4 regions of the Bacillus sp. m3-13 genome follow, and region 2 is predicted to be linked to each of the others. Evidence: riboswitches for the same ligand, from Rfam matches in the RefSeq annotation. Region 2 holds a riboswitch; each other region holds the start of a gene.

Region 1 (4,051 bases), on a different contig from region 2:
GAAAAACTGAGCATACAAACTTTTGCTTTCACTTTCTCAAGCGCTTTTTCCCATCCTCCTCTTTCAAACCCTAGATCAAATTGATCCATTGCCTGAAGAAGAATAAGATAGCTGTTTGCATCAAAACGTTTAGAAAATTTCCGGCCTTGGTATTTTAAATAGGAGTCAACCTGATATTCTATATCAACTCCTTCTTTCCTTTCCCTGTTAAACCGGTCATTAAATAAGCCTTCCGACCGGTATGTGACCAACCCTACCATTCTCGCTATCTCCATCCCTTTAATAAGAGTCCCATCAGGATAGTTTCCGTTATCCCACAGAGGATCTGATTTTATCGCATGCCGGCCAATTGAATTGTATGCCAGGGCATAGTCTGTAAAGTAAGGGGTCACCGCCATTGGAATGAGAATTTCTGTGAAGTTAGGATACAAATGTCCCCATTCAAGCACCTGCATTCCACCGAGTGATCCCCCGATAATAGCCTTAACACGGTCAATTCCTAACTTTCGCAAAGCTTTAAACTGAGAATGCACTATATCTCTGATTGTCACGGCAGGAAAGGCTGCGCCGTACTTTCTATTTGTCTCAGGGTTTATGCTTATCGGCCCTGTACTGCCACTACAACCGCCAAGAACATTCAACGTAATAACGTGGTACCTGTTCGTGTCGATATATAAATCAGGTCCGATAAATTCATTCCACCAACCAGGGTTTTCTTTTGAACCGACAGAAACCTGATTTCCTGATAGAGCATGGCATATGACAATCACTTCACCCGTTGGATTTCCTTTTCTTTCATATGCTATCTCCACATCAGGGAGTTTTTTTCCGTTTTCTAAAAGCAGCGTTCCGATCGATACCTTATTGGTATGTTCCGTTTGACAGCTCACAAATGCCCACTCATTTCTATATGTTTTGACTGACTGCAGCTTGTTTGGATTTTCCGGTAGCAACGAAAAGTGCTTGATCTAAATCATGTTTCAGATCCTTTAGTGATTCAATTCCGACAGATAAGCGAATCAGATCTTCCGTTACACCGGACTTGATTAAGTCGTCACCAGATAGCTGCTGATGTGTGGTGGAAGCCGGGTGAATAATCAAAGATTTTGCATCCCCTACATTTGCCACATGGGACCAAAGTTTAATGCTGTCAATCGCCTTTCTCCCTGCATCTCTCCCACCTTCAATTCCGAAGTTTACAATGGATCCATTACCTTTACCCAAATATTTTCTGGCAAGTGTATGTGCCGGGTGATTTGGTAGTCCAGGATATGATACCCACTCTACTGCAGGGTGGTCTTCTAGGTACTTTGCTAATTCCAAGGCATTCTCGTTATGCTTTTCCACTCGTAAATGCAAGGTTTCAAGTCCCTGTAAAAGTAAGAATGCATTCTGAGGACTTAAGCACGCTCCAAAGTCTCTTAATAGTTGGACTCTTAGCTTAACAGCGAATGCAAGATTCCCAAAAGTCTGTGCATACTTGATTCCGTTGTAGCTCTCATCCGGCTCTGTGAATCCAGGGAAGTTTGGATGGTCCCAGTTAAAGTTCCCCCCATCCACCACTACACCGCCAATGGTTGTTCCATGTCCGCCAATCCATTTAGTGGCAGAGTGAACAACGATGTCTGCTCCCCACTTGATAGGATTGCAAAGGTAAGGGGAAGCAAAGGTGTTGTCAATGATCAACGGAATATAGTTATCATGAGCGACCTTTGCTACTGCCTCTACATCCAGTACGCGTAAGCTCGGGTTTCCAATAATCTCACCGAATATCGCTTTCGTTTTCGGTGTAATGGCATTGCGGAAATTCTCAGGGTCTGTTGCATCTACGAATTTCACCTTAATTCCATACTTAGGCAGTGTTACAGCAAAAAGATTATAGGTGCCCCCATATAAATTTTCCGCTGCAACAATTTCATCTCCAGCATGCGCAATATTTAAAATGGCAAACGCTATTGCTGACATTCCAGAGCTTGTCGCAACAGCAGCTGCCCCTCCTTCTAAAAGAGCCAGTCTTTTTTCTAACACATCTACAGTCGGATTCATGATTCTTGTATATATATTGCCAAATTCATTTAACGCGAAAAGATTTTGAGCGTGATCCGTGTTGTCAAAAACATAGGAGGTTGTTTGATAAATAGGGACTGCCCTTGAACCTGTTGTCGGGTCTGGCGTTTGTCCTCCGTGCAATAATACTGTTTCCACATCATAATTTGGTTTTGTCATCCTACATTCCTCCAATTTTCTATTTTCAACAAAATAAAAACCCCTTCCTAAGAAGAGGTTTAAAAATCCTCCTCTTATCTCTCAGGCTACTTCGCCTGCAGGAATTAGCACCAACTCAAGAAATTAAATTCTTGAAGGTTGCCGGACTTCATCGGGCCTGATCCCTCAGTCACTCTGGATAAGAGTTATTTAGTTGGTTAATACGTTAAAACATAATAGTTATATAATCTACGATATTTCTAAGGAGAAATAATTATTACTAAAACTTTTTGCAATTATAGCAACTGGAAAGCACAAAAGTCAATACAATATTCTGAACTTTTCAACATAACTTTCTGCTTCCACTAAATTCCTGAAAGCAAACTACTTGAAAGTCAAAAAAGGTCAAAGTATAATATCCATACAACCTACAAAGGTCAAAATAAGTCAAACTTTTATCAAAGGTGACATGTTTCCCTTTCAAAACAATGGAGCATCTCACACCAATATGAGGAGGTAGCAGAATGATGAAATGTCAAAAATGTGAAGTAAATAACGCAACCATTCAATTTAAATTTCGCTCTAATAACGAGCAGACACAACTTGTCTTATGCTCTTCCTGCTTTGAGGAAGTAAGAGCACAAATGACATCACCGACTCCAAACGGTTTTTTCTCTGACTTCCCTTTTGGAAATGGCTCCCCTAATGAGGAAGGCCACATAAACGGGAAAGCGCAAAACCCACCAATAGGAAGCAAAAAAGGTGGAAGCATTCTTGAAGAGCTAGGTAAAAATATAACCAACATTGCCAAAACAGGGCTTATTGATCCTGTTATTGGCCGTGATAAAGAAATTAAACGTGTAATTGAAATTCTAAATAGAAGAAATAAAAACAACCCTGTTTTGATCGGGGAACCAGGTGTAGGTAAAACTGCCATCGTGGAAGGACTAGCTTTGAAAATTGTTGAAGGCGATGTCCCTTCCAAATTAAAAAACAAGGAAATTTATTTGCTTGATGTAGCCTCCCTTGTCGCAAACACAGGTATTCGCGGTCAATTTGAAGAACGCCTTAAACTAGTAATTGCAGAACTACAAAAAAGAAAGAACGTCATATTATTCGTAGATGAACTTCACCTTATAGTTGGTGCCGGATCTGCAGAAGGTTCTATGGATGCTGGTAACATTTTAAAACCTGCATTGGCACGTGGCGAACTCCAATTGGTCGGGGCAACGACTTTAAAAGAATACCGTCAAATTGAAAAGGATGCCGCACTTGAACGCCGTTTTCAGCCGGTAACCGTGAAAGAGCCTTCTACGGATGAGGCATTAAAAATCATCAAAGGTATTCAATCAAAATATGAGGAATATCACCAAGTTTCTTATTCTGAAGATGCCATTAAGGCATGCGTAGAATTATCACACCGCTACATTCAAGATCGTTTCCTACCAGACAAAGCAATCGATCTTTTAGATGAAGCAGGTTCTAGAAAAAATCTAACGCTAAATACGATTGACTTGGAGCAGATTGATGCTCGTCTGACTCAAATTGAGGAAGAAAAAAAGGCCGCATTATCGAAGGAGGATTACGAAACTGCTGCCAAATTAAGAGACGAAGAGGAAGAGCTTGAAGAAAAAAGAAATTCCAACGATCAAACGGATGCTGTGCGTGGTCAGGTGACATTGGAAGACATTCAACTCATCATGGAAGAGATGTCAGGAATACCAGTTGGTAAACTGCAGGCGGATGAACAGGCAAAGCTTAAAAACCTTGCAACAAACCTGAACCAAAAAGTCATTGGTCAAGAAGAAGCTGTTAACAAAATTACAAAAGCAATCCGTAGAAGCCG
Region 2 (4,051 bases):
CATTGGGGAGAACTTAGACTAATGGAAATAAAAAAACGCCAAAAGACGTAAGCACTTTTGGCGCTCCAGTTCTTTGGCGTTTTTTATTAAATATATATTAATCGTTCGCTTGCTCTTTCAAAGCATCTGCTTTGTCTGTTTGCTCCCAAGGAAGATCCAGATCATTACGTCCGAAGTGGCCGTAAGCTGCAGTTTGCTTGTAGATAGGACGACGAAGGTCTAGCATTTTAATGATTCCTGCTGGACGAAGGTCGAAGTTATTGCGAACCAATTCAACCAATTTCTCTTCAGAAACTTTACCAGTTCCGAAAGTATCAACTGCGATGGATACCGGTTGAGCAACACCGATTGCGTAAGCCAATTGAACTTCACATTTGTCAGCAAGTCCGCTAGCTACGATGTTTTTAGCCACATAACGTGCAGCATAAGCACCAGAACGGTCTACTTTCGTTGCATCTTTACCGGAGAATGCTCCGCCACCGTGGCGAGCGTATCCACCGTAAGTATCAACGATGATCTTACGTCCTGTAAGACCAGCATCCCCTTGTGGTCCACCGATTACGAAACGGCCTGTTGGGTTGATGAAGTATTTTGTATTATCGTCAATCAATTCAGCAGGAACTACCGGCTTGATTACGTATTCCTTGATGTTGCGTTGGATACGATCCAAAGAAACCTCTGGGTGATGTTGAGTTGAGATTACGATTGTATCGATACGAACTGGTTGGTCGTTCTCATCATATTCCACTGTCACTTGCGTTTTACCGTCTGGACGTAAGTAAGGAAGAACCTCATCTTTTCTCACTTCAGTTAAACGGCGAGAAAGTTTGTGCGCCAGTGAAATAGGTAATGGCATTAATTCTTTTGTTTCATTACAAGCATATCCGAACATTAGACCTTGGTCTCCAGCTCCGATTGCTTCGATTTCTGCATCTGACATTTGACCTTCACGAGCTTCTAGCGCTTGGTCAACACCCATTGCGATGTCAGCAGACTGCTCATCGATGGAAGTAAGTACCGCACAAGTTTCCGCATCAAAACCGTATTTTGCACGAGTATAACCGATGCCTTGGATTGTTTCACGAACAATTTTAGGAATATCTACATAAGTGGAAGTTGTAATTTCTCCAGCTACCAATACCAATCCAGTAGTAACGGATGTTTCACACGCTACACGTGCATTCGGATCATTTGTTAGAATTGCATCCAGGATAGAATCGGAAATTTGGTCACAAATTTTATCCGGGTGGCCTTCCGTTACGGACTCAGAAGTAAATAAACGACGTTGTTTAGTCATTAAAAAAAGTTCCTCCTTTTTGTTTATGAAAAGCGTTTGACTTCTCTTCACGCACAGCAGTTATATTTGATACGGATCTCAGTTCCTATTGTGATGTTCTATGTTATCTTGTGTAAAAATAGAAAAAACCTTCCCACAAAGTTGAGGAAAGGTTTGATGTCGAGATTTAGCCTTTCACTCTTATCGGTCAAGGTCATAGCCTTGCTCAGGTTTAGCACCTTTTCTCAAGCGACCAAAGACTTGGCCTAATACAAAACAGCGGCGTGCTTTTTCGCGCTCGCTCATCCTTTGAGCAGGTTGCTGGGTTTCATAGGGCCTGTCCCTCCACCAGCTCGGAATAAGAGTATCCGTTCAAGGTTCTATATTAGCGCACTAAAACCTTTCATGTCAACAAAAAAGAGAAATAATTCGACATCAATTTACAGGAAATAATTGCTTCCTTATATGTAGATCTTCTATCTTGAAAAATCTCATTATCATTTTCTTTTACTTCTGGTTGGCAAGGTTTATAATAGGAGAGGACATTTGGTGAAATTTTAGTGGACAAGCATAAAAATGATAACGCTTTCAAACAGTCGATCTAATGCTATTCCACTTGGATAAGCCTCTTTTTCACAAAATGTTAACGAATTCCTATTAATTTTCATAAAATAAGCTAATTAGTATGGACTATTAAGTTAAATGTGTTATACTTTTTAACAGATGAGAAAATAAATAAGCAAATTATTTAATCAAAGGAGAGTTATCCATGATGAAAACGGTTGGGATTGATAATGGGTTAACAAAATTAATTTACGGAAGCAACACGCATGTTCAACTGTCTGTTCCTCAATTGGTAGAAAAGATATTAAACCGTAACGAAGGCTGCCTGACCTCAACTGGTGCAGTACTCGCAACGACTGGTAAATACACGGGTCGCTCCCCTAAAGATAAATTTATTGTAGAAGAAGAAATCAGCAAAGATAAAATTGACTGGGGTACCGTCAACGCGCCTATCTCTGAAGAAGTATTTGATCGCCTATATAACAAAGTTCTCACATACTTAGAAAACAAAGAAGAAGTATTTGTTTTCAAAGGATTCGCTGGCGCCGATGAAAAATATCAATTGCCAATCCAAGTAATCAACGAATTCGCATGGCACAACCTTTTTGCACAACAGTTATTTATTAAGCCAAATGAAGAGCAGTTGGCAAAACATGAAACCGCATTCAGCATTGTTTCTGCTCCGAACTTCAAAGCAGACCCTGTCATAGACGGAACAAATTCAGAAGCATTCATCATTATTTCCTTCAGCAAACGCATTGTTCTGATCGGTGGTACAGAATATGCCGGAGAAATGAAAAAGTCCATTTTCTCTGTAATGAATTATCTTCTTCCGGAAAACGGCATTATGCCAATGCACTGCTCGGCAAACGTAGGACGCGAAGGCGATGTAGCATTATTCTTCGGTCTTTCCGGTACAGGTAAAACGACGCTATCTGCCGACCCTAACCGCAAACTTATCGGTGACGATGAGCACGGCTGGTCTAACACAGGCGTATTTAACATTGAAGGCGGATGCTATGCTAAATGCATTGGTCTGACTCGCGAAAAAGAACCACAAATCTTTGATGCAATCCGTTTTGGCTCAGTACTTGAAAATGTGGTCATTGATGGTCAATCTCGTATTGCTGACTATGAAAACTCTACCTTAACAGAAAATACCCGTGCAGCTTACTCATTGGATGCAATGGACAATATCGTTCAACCTAGCATTGCCGGTCACCCGAATACCATCGTCTTTTTAACAGCGGATGCAACAGGCGTATTGCCTCCAATCTCTAAGCTGTCTAAAGAACAAGCTATGTTCCACTTCCTAAGCGGTTATACAAGTAAACTTGCAGGCACAGAACGCGGAATCACATCACCACAAGCAACTTTCTCCACTTGCTTTGGTTCCCCATTCTTGCCGCTACCTGCTACTACTTATGCAGAGATGCTTGGCAAGAAAATCGATGAGCACAATGTGCAGGTTTACCTTGTTAACACAGGCTGGACTGGCGGAGAATATGGCGTAGGAAACCGCATGAAGCTTTCATACACTAGAGCTATGGTACAGGCGGCACTTGAAGGCGACCTGACAAATGTGGAAGTAGAAAAGGATCCATACTTCGGCGTTTCCATTCCAGTACATGTTCCAGGAGTACCTGATGAAGTGTTACAACCGAAGAAAACATGGAATAATGAAGAGAAATACGACCAGTTTGCACGCGAGCTCGCAGGAAAGTTCAAAGCGAACTTCAAAAAGTTTGAAAATGTACCAGCGGAAGTCCTTGAGATAGGCGGACCTACGGTATAAGAAACATTTTAGGCCAACCAAGGCTATGATAGACTTGGTTGGCTTTTTGTTTTATTGGGGACATATAGAGCTGTTCTATTTGACCATTTTACTCTTTTTAACGGGCGTTCGGGCGTATAGAGCCGTTCTATTTGACCGTTTTCCTCTTTTTAACGGCCGTTCGGGCGTATAGAGCCGTTCTATTTGACTGTTTTCCTCTTTCTAATGTGCGTTCGGGCGTATAGAGCCGTTCTATTTGACCGTTTTCCTCTTTTTTACGGGCGTTTGGGCGTATAGAGCCGTTCTATTTGACCGTTTTTCTCTTTCTAATGTGCGTTCGGGCATATAGACCCGTTCTATTTGACCGTTTCTCTCTTTCTAACGAGCGTTCGGGCATATAGGAGGTTCGCTCTGTTACCGTTCTCCCTTTCCACTAC
Region 3 (4,051 bases), on a different contig from region 2:
TTGTCCTGCTACAACAGAACCAGCGCTGCCGCCAGTTAGAATTGTATAAGTCCCGCCAAGTGACGTGTAGTTCATTGGCACCGTTAACATATGATGCAATCCGAAAGGCAATAATAGACGCTCTAATGCACCGAAAATGAATGGTGCAACGATTGGCGCGCTGTCTCTAGAAGAAGCGATCCAAACACCGAAATCGTTTAACAATCCTTGAATGAACGGCCAAACAACACTCAATACGATACCAGCGATAACAGATCCACCAATTACAACGAATGGTACGAAGCGTTTACCGTTAAAGAATGATAAGGAATCTGGTAATTTACTATAGTTGTAAAATTTATTGAAAAGGTTAGCACCAAGGAAACCAGCAATGATACCAACGAATACTCCCATGTTTAACGCTGGTGCACCTAATACAGTAGTAAAGTAGTCACCAACAACTAGTTCTTGTCCAAAAAGAGTGGTAAATGTAGCTTCAGGGTCTGCCACCATATCGTTGTTAACCCCAAAGATTGCACCAGTGATACGGTTGATAAGAACGAATGCAATCAGTGCAGCGAAAGCTCCTCCTGCACGTTCTTTCGCCCACGATCCACCAATGGCAACCGCAAATAATACATGCAGGTTGGTGATGATTCCCCAACCAATATCTTCCATCACTCTTGCAATCGTTTGCACAAGAGCTAAGTCTCCGCCAGTCATCCCGACCAACTTACCAAGAGAAATCATAATACCAGCAGCAGGCATAACCGCAACCACTACCAGCAAAGCTTTACCGAATTTCTGCCAGAAATCAAAAGACAAAAAGTTCTTCATTTTTTAACAGCCTTCTTTCTATAAAAGTTCTATTTTTTGTTGAAAACGAATTCATTTTAGTGTAAAACAATGCACATCTAGTGCAACCGTTTGCATTTTCCTATTGTATGGGATGTGGGTGAACAATGCAAGCAGAAAATATTATTTTAATAAATTTTTAACAAACTATAACAAGATGTAAGAAAAAATAGAAGAATGCAACTTTTGTTGGAAGTATATACAGGTTCCGTGAAAACGAGTACACTGTTTCCGTAATGTATGAAGAAAAGGAGACTTGATATGAAAAAGTGGATTTTCTCTATGATACTTGTTTTAGTAATGGTGCTATCTGCCTGCACAGAGGAAGCGAACAATGTGGACACTGCCGATTCCAAACAAGTTCCTGCTGACCAGAGCGGGGAAACGGTAACCGTCCTTATGAATATACAAATGGAAATGATTCAGACCATCCGCAAGCATCTCGAGCCTGTAACATCCTATGAAATGTCAGCAGGTGAAGGAGATCTTGAAGCAGCCGTTGAGGCTAGTAATCGTATTGCCAACGAACTTCGTGGAATTGAGATTCCGAAGAACTTGGATGATGATCTTAGCGCGGATATGAAGGATTCCATCGAGTTGTTAGCTCTATATTTTTGAAGAACGTGCTGCAGCCTTGTCAGAAGGCTCAGATGGTGAAGAAGTGACAGCTGCATTGGATACTTTCCACCAGAAAATAGGCGAAGTCTTTGAAGAGGTAGGCTTGCATGCCCCTAACTTCGAAAAGGATGTCTATTAATAGTTTTATGCGAAACGCCTTCCTGGTATGGGGGGCGTTTTTTGGTGGGGAATTAAGGTAATGGTCGGGATGAAGACCTCAGTGGAAGGAATTCAGGCTTGGAAGTGTCTTCATAAAGTGGATGAAGACCTTAGTGGGAGGATTTCAGGCTTGGAAGTGTCTTCATAAAGTGTATGAAGACCTTAGTGGAAGGGTTTCAGGCTTGAAAGTGTCTTCATAAGGTGTATGAAGACCTCAGTGGAAGGAATTCAGGCTTGGAAGTGTCTTCATAGGGTGTATGAAGACCTTAGTGGGAGGGTTTCAGGCTTGAGAGTGTCTTCATAAGGTGTATGAAGACCTCAGTGGAAGGAATTCAGGGTTAGAAGTGTCTTCATAAGGTGGATGAAGACCTTAGTGGGAGGGTTTCAGGCTTGGAAGTGTCTTCATAAGGTGGATGAAGACCTCAGTGGAAAGAATTCAGGCTTGAGAGTGTCTTCATAGGGGGTATGAAGACCTTAGTGGGAGGGTTTCAGGCTTGAAAGTGTCTTGATAAAGTGTATGAAGACCTCAGTGGAAGGAATTCAAGCTCAGAAGTGTCTTCATTGCCGCCCACCCCCGCTCAGCCTCCCCAAATCCCCCATCATCAATTCCCCTACAAGCTAATAAGCTATAAATAACACCAACTTTATTTAGCTATCCGAAATACTTGTCCATTCCCAAGTTTCGTGATAGGATTAGTTTAGATAATAATAATTGAATAGTAAGTTTTCTTATCAAGAGAGGTGGAGGGACTGGCCCTGCGAAGCCCGGCAACCGTATGGTACAAACAACCGTACAGGTGCCAATTCCAGCAAGACAAACGTTCTTGGAAGATAAGTGGATGTTACGGGCTTGTACTCAAACTTCTTCTTATCGAAGGAGTTTTTTGTTTGTCTACATACACAAACATTTAAGGGGGAAGCGTGAAATGAAGTTTGGATTTTGGTTGCCGATATTCGGCGGTTGGTTGAGAAATGTAGAGGACGAACAGATGCCGCCGACTTTTGATTATGCAAAAAAAGTGATCCAACAGGCAGAACAGCTTGGTTTTGACACCACTTTAATTGCCGAGCTTTTCCTAAATGATATTAAAGGACCGAAAGAGGACTCATTGGAAGCTTGGTCGACTGCTGCAGCTTTGGCAGCCGTTACAGAAAAAATTGAAATCATGACGGCGATCCGGCCTGGTTTTCATAACCCGGCAATTGCGGCAAAAGCAACCGCAAATATCGATCATATCAGTAACGGGCGATTCACTCTCAATGTCGTCTCGGCTTGGTGGGAAGGGGAGGCTCGTCAATATGGCGGGATTTTCACTGAGCATGATGAGCGTTATGACCGCACAAAGGAGTTTATTGATGTCCTTAAAGGCTTATGGACAGAGGACTCTTTTACCTATGAGGGAAAATACTATCAGTTGAAAGACACAAAACTTCACCCTAAACCGATGCAGCGCCCAAATCCGATACTTTACGCAGGTGGCGAGAGTCCGAAAGGGAAGGAAGTTATCTCCTCACACTGTGATGCCTATGTCATGCACGGGGGCACGGTGGAGGAAGTGGCGGCGAAGATTAATGATATGAAAGAAAAGAGAGCTAAGACACCGAATCCTCCTTTTCAATCCTTTGGGATGGCTGCTTATGTCATATGCAGAGATACGGAAGAAGAAGCGGAGGCGGAACTTGCCCGGATCACAGCTGTTAAAGAATCAGATGCGTATGCTGGATTTAAGGACTTCACAAGCAAATCACAGCTTGAACAACAAATACAACTGCAGGACTACTCTGTATCGAATAGGGGATTGCGTCCAAATTTAATAGGCACGCCAGAGCAGATTGCTACAAGAATACAAGAATTCGAGAAAGCGGGCGTGGACTTATTGCTATTACAGTTCTCCCCGCAGCTTGAAGAAATGGAGCGCTTTGCCAAAAAGGTGATGCCACTTGTAAAGTCGAGGACAGAAGAGCTTGCCCAATCATAAAAACCAAGCAGAGAATACACTAGCATATATGCATAAAATGGAGGCAAACATCGTGAAAAAAATCTACATTATCCATGAAAATAAAGAGTGGACAACACATTTAACTAATAGATTGGAAGAGTTGGGATTGCCATATGAAGAATGGCATTTAGACGAAGGAGTAGTTCCTTTGACGGAAGAACCACCTGAAGGCGTATTTTACAACAGAATGAGCGCCTCCTCCCATACAAGAGACCACCGCTTTGCACCCGAGTTAACAGGAGCGGTACTGGCGTGGCTCGAGCACCATGAACGAAAAGTGCTCAATGGAAGTCGTGCACTTCAGTTGGAATTAAGTAAGGTAAATCAATACACGGCCCTAGAAAAAGCTGGAGTGAGAACGCCAAAAACGATTGCAGCGGTAGGCAAGGAACATATACTGCAAGCAGCTAAACGAATAGGATCGAACTCCTTTATTACGA
Region 4 (4,051 bases), on a different contig from region 2:
TATCGTTATTTGGCTTTATTAGGTGGAGGTGTTGGCCTATATTGATTAAGCGAATTGAACTGCAGGTTGGTACTGATACAGGTTTTGGGTGGCATTTATAGTTGAATAATGGTCGGTGATGCCTGTTCAGTTCCAAATGTCCGAAGATTTTTAGGTTTTGACCGAAGATTTCGAAAAGTTGACCGAAGAATTTCAATAGTTGACCGAAGTTTTGCTGAAATTGACCGAACCTAAAATTCAATTGTCCAAACACCCCCTAAAAGTTGACCAACCCTCAAATATTATGTCCAAACCCTCCCCAATTCCAAATCGTTTATTTGACCGAAGAAATAAGAAAAATGTCCGAACCATTTTTTTGTAAAAAAGAGACAATATTATGATAATACAGCATTTTTCAACTAGCCGCTGTTCCTTTCCGCAAATGACTTCGCTTTCCGCGGGACGGTGCTTGAGCCTCCTAACAACGCTTCAGGGGTCTCAATCTACCTTTACTCCCCCGCTGGAGTCTACGCCATTTGCTCCAATCCACAGCTGGAAATTGCGTAAATGTAACGTTAATGCTTGATTCAGTTAACTCGGTTATGTGCTGTTTCATAACCCCTTTGATGAATGAGGTCACCTTGTTGATTGTAGTAGAAGGCGCGCAGACGCCCGCGGGAGGAAGGGACAGGTGAGACCCCACAGGCGCAGCCGAGTAGGCTCACGGGCCGCCCGCAGGCAAGCGACAGGTGAGACCCCACAGGCGCAGCCGAGTAGGCTCACGGGCCGCCCGCAGGCAAGCGAAGCGCCTGGAACGGAAATCGACTGTATTGTATATTCTCCTAAAACAAAAAGGACTCCGCAATGGAGTCCTTTTCTATTTGGCTAGCATTATTTTGTAACGTTAGCAGCTTGAGGTCCACGAGCACCTTCAACGATTTCGAAAGAAACTTCTTGACCTTCTTCTAAAGTTTTGAAACCTTCGCCTTGGATTGCGGAGAAGTGTACGAATACGTCGTCTTGACCTTCAACTTCGATGAATCCGAAACCTTTTTCTGCATTGAACCATTTTACTTTACCTTGTAACATGTTTGTTCCTCCTTGTGGTTAACCCACGTAAATATTACTATTCTTGCTCTTTCAAACATTTCAAGACGAAACCATGTTTCTGACTTTCCATATTTCCCGAACAAAAATAATAGTTTAATAATAACAGGTGCCTAGTAATTTTTCAAGGTTTTAACCAAACAATTCATACAATTACATTTAATTATTTTAATAATCTGATATTGACCGCAACAAAGATTTTTCAAAAAACTTATTGACAATTTTCCCAGCGTCTTGTTATTATTTTCATCAAGCAATAATTTTCACACAATTTCATACATTCACAATTTAATGATTGTGATCTCTTATCAAGAGCAGGTGGAGGGATTTGGCCCGATGAAACCCAGCAACCGACCGTAATACTGTTGTGAGACAGGGCGTGACACTTTTGTGGACGCCGAACAAATTTGTTCATAAGGCACGGTGCTAATTCCAGCAGAAGTTATTTCTGGCAGATAAGAGGGGAGAAGTCTACTCTTCAAGCCTCTTTCTTATGGAAAGGGGCTTTTATTTTTGAATAATCGCCCCGCTTATCATAAATATTTTGACACGGGGGTAATAAATATGACAATTACAGCAACTACAGAATATGAGCCGTTAACAGAATCGACCGCAATTACACTAGCGCAAGATCTTGAATTCTTCAAAGAAGGTGCACTCTTGCATTGCCGTGAAATCGGTGATGGAAATTTAAACCTTGTCTTTCACATTAGGGACGAAAATAACACAGGTATTATTATTAAACAGGCATTGCCTTATGCAAAGGTTGTCGGTGAAAGCTGGCCGTTGACCTTGCACAGGGCAACAATAGAAGGAAATTATTTGAAAAACGCAGCCACTTTGGTACCTAATCTTATTCCGAAAGTTTATTATACAAACGAGGCATTAGCGATTACGATCATGGAAGACCTCTCCCATTTGGAAATCGTCCGAAATGGTTTTCTAGAGGGCAAGAACTTTCCGCTTCTTTCTAAGCATATTGGGGAATATTTAGCGAAAACACTTTTTTACACTTCTGATTTTGGATTGAATCAACAGGACAAGAAAAAACTCCAACAGGCTTTTACAAATCCAGAGCTTTGTAAGATAACAGAAGATCTAGTATTTACAGATCCTTTTTATGAAAGTGAAACGAATGTTTACGAGCCTGAGCTGCTTGGTTCGGTTGAGGAAATTTGGAATGATGCAGAATTAAAGCTTGAAGTAGCAAAGTTGAAATACACATTTTTGACAAACGGAGAAGCACTTCTTCATGGAGACCTACACACCGGAAGCATCTTTGCTAGTGAAATAGATACGAAAGTAATAGACCCTGAATTTGCATTTTTCGGACCAATTGGCTTTGATGTTGGACAGTTCTTTGCCAATATCCTCTTACAAGCAATCACACGAGACGACAGTCAAAGGGCTAGCATCATTTCCCACTTGTATCAAGTCTGGGAAGGATTCACTTTTACTTTCTCTGATTTATGGAAGACGGAAAGCGTAGAACACTTCACTCAAACACCAGGATATTTAGATTTTTTCCTGAAAAAAGTCTTTACAGATGCAATTGGCTTTGCCGGATGTGAGGTCATTCGCCGAACCATTGGTTTAGCGCATGTAGCTGACCTTGATACGATCCAACCTTATAAGCGAAAAATTTCCGTAAAACAACAAGCTTTGTTATTAGGGCAAACACTCATTAAAAATGCAGCAAACATCCGTAACATTCATGATGTAGAATCACTTCTTAAGAATGAAATAAAAGGGAATGAATAATTTATGTCAATTACTACTAATCTACCGCTCTCTGTAGAATGGAAAGATTCTTATATTCAATTATTAGATCAACAGAAATTGCCTCAAGAAACGGTATTCATCGATTTGCATACCATTCATGATGTCTTTGATGCCATTGTCACCCTTAAAGTAAGAGGTGCGCCTGCAATTGGCATCACTTCAGCATACGGGCTTGTACTCGCTGCTAATTCCTATAATACTGCTAGTTTAGCTGAGTTTCAAAGTCTGTTGAGAAAGGACCGGGACTACTTGGCAACTTCTCGCCCTACAGCCGTCAACCTTTTTTGGGCAATCGACCGTCTTATCCAAGTGTCTTTGCAAGCTTCTTCCATAAACGAAGCAAAAACAAATCTGGTCCATGAAGCGATTCAAATCCAGCTAGAGGATGAAGCAACATGCAGACTTATCGGAGAGCATGCACTTTCCTTGTTCCAAAAAAATGATAAACTGCTGACCATCTGTAATGCAGGTTCTATTGCAACGGCTCGTTATGGCACAGCATTAGCTCCATTTCATTTGGCAAAAGAAAAGAATTTCCCTTTAAGTGTTTTTGCCTGTGAAACAAGACCCGTTCTGCAAGGCTCCCGACTAACTGCCTGGGAGCTCCAGCAATCCGGTGTAGATGTAACGTTAATTACGGATAACATGGCAGCCCACACCATTAAGACCAAGGAGATTTCGGCTGTCATCGTCGGAGCTGACAGAATCACCGCAAACGGGGACACTGCAAATAAAATTGGCACCTATGGACTTGCCATCTTAGCTAAAGCTTTTGACATTCCGTTTTATGTAGCTGCCCCTTTATCCACTTTCGATTTATCGAAGCAAACTGGGGAGGAAATCGAGATTGAGGAAAGAAGCCCAGAAGAAGTTACCCACCTCGGAGGGAAACAAATAGCACCTGATGGAATTTCCGTGTTCAACCCGGCATTTGACGTAACGCCAAATGAACTGATTACCGCCATCATTACCGAAAAAGGCATTATCAGAGGCGACTACACAAAAGCTATCCCTGCACTTTTTAAAGTTTAATAGATAATATTTAATTTCATTAAAATTACACTTACTGTTGATTTCTGTTCCAGGCGCTTCGCTTTCCATGGGCGGTCCGGAAGCCTCCTTGGCTAATGCCCTGCGGGGTCTTCCCTGTCCCTTCCTCCCATAGGACAAGGAAGACTTCGAC

What was found. A riboswitch is a leader RNA that binds a small molecule or an ion and turns the genes downstream of it on or off. The one in region 2 is predicted to bind S-adenosylmethionine.
Region 1: linked by a shared signal. The riboswitch ahead of M313_RS0105460 (O-acetylhomoserine aminocarboxypropyltransferase/cysteine synthase family protein) and the one ahead of metK (methionine adenosyltransferase) in region 2 are both predicted to bind S-adenosylmethionine.
Region 3: linked by a shared signal. The riboswitch ahead of M313_RS0115920 (LLM class flavin-dependent oxidoreductase) and the one ahead of metK (methionine adenosyltransferase) in region 2 are both predicted to bind S-adenosylmethionine.
Region 4: linked by a shared signal. The riboswitch ahead of mtnK (S-methyl-5-thioribose kinase) and the one ahead of metK (methionine adenosyltransferase) in region 2 are both predicted to bind S-adenosylmethionine.

The regions. Positions count from the first base shown of each region.
Region 1 is NZ_ACPC01000012.1:126,335-130,385, reverse strand. Features, by position in the region: gene metX (homoserine O-acetyltransferase MetX) at 1-890, opposite strand, end outside; gene M313_RS0105460 (O-acetylhomoserine aminocarboxypropyltransferase/cysteine synthase family protein) at 907-2,226, opposite strand; SAM riboswitch class I at 2,298-2,411, opposite strand; gene M313_RS0105455 (ATP-dependent Clp protease ATP-binding subunit) at 2,733-4,051, shown strand, end outside.
Region 2 is NZ_ACPC01000019.1:169,449-173,499, reverse strand. Features, by position in the region: gene metK (methionine adenosyltransferase) at 98-1,297, opposite strand; SAM riboswitch class I at 1,475-1,641, opposite strand; gene pckA (phosphoenolpyruvate carboxykinase (ATP)) at 2,049-3,635, shown strand; gene M313_RS0111415 (alpha/beta hydrolase family protein) at 4,029-4,051, opposite strand, start outside.
Region 3 is NZ_ACPC01000022.1:74,571-78,621, reverse strand. Features, by position in the region: gene M313_RS0115940 (PTS transporter subunit IIBC) at 1-816, opposite strand, end outside; gene M313_RS0115935 (hypothetical protein) at 1,096-1,452, shown strand; gene M313_RS26670 (hypothetical protein) at 1,469-1,591, shown strand; SAM riboswitch class I at 2,338-2,449, shown strand; gene M313_RS0115920 (LLM class flavin-dependent oxidoreductase) at 2,538-3,590, shown strand; gene M313_RS0115915 (ATP-grasp domain-containing protein) at 3,643-4,051, shown strand, end outside.
Region 4 is NZ_ACPC01000009.1:176,722-180,772, reverse strand. Features, by position in the region: gene cspD (cold-shock protein CspD) at 871-1,068, opposite strand; SAM riboswitch class I at 1,389-1,548, shown strand; gene mtnK (S-methyl-5-thioribose kinase) at 1,651-2,847, shown strand; gene mtnA (S-methyl-5-thioribose-1-phosphate isomerase) at 2,851-3,900, shown strand.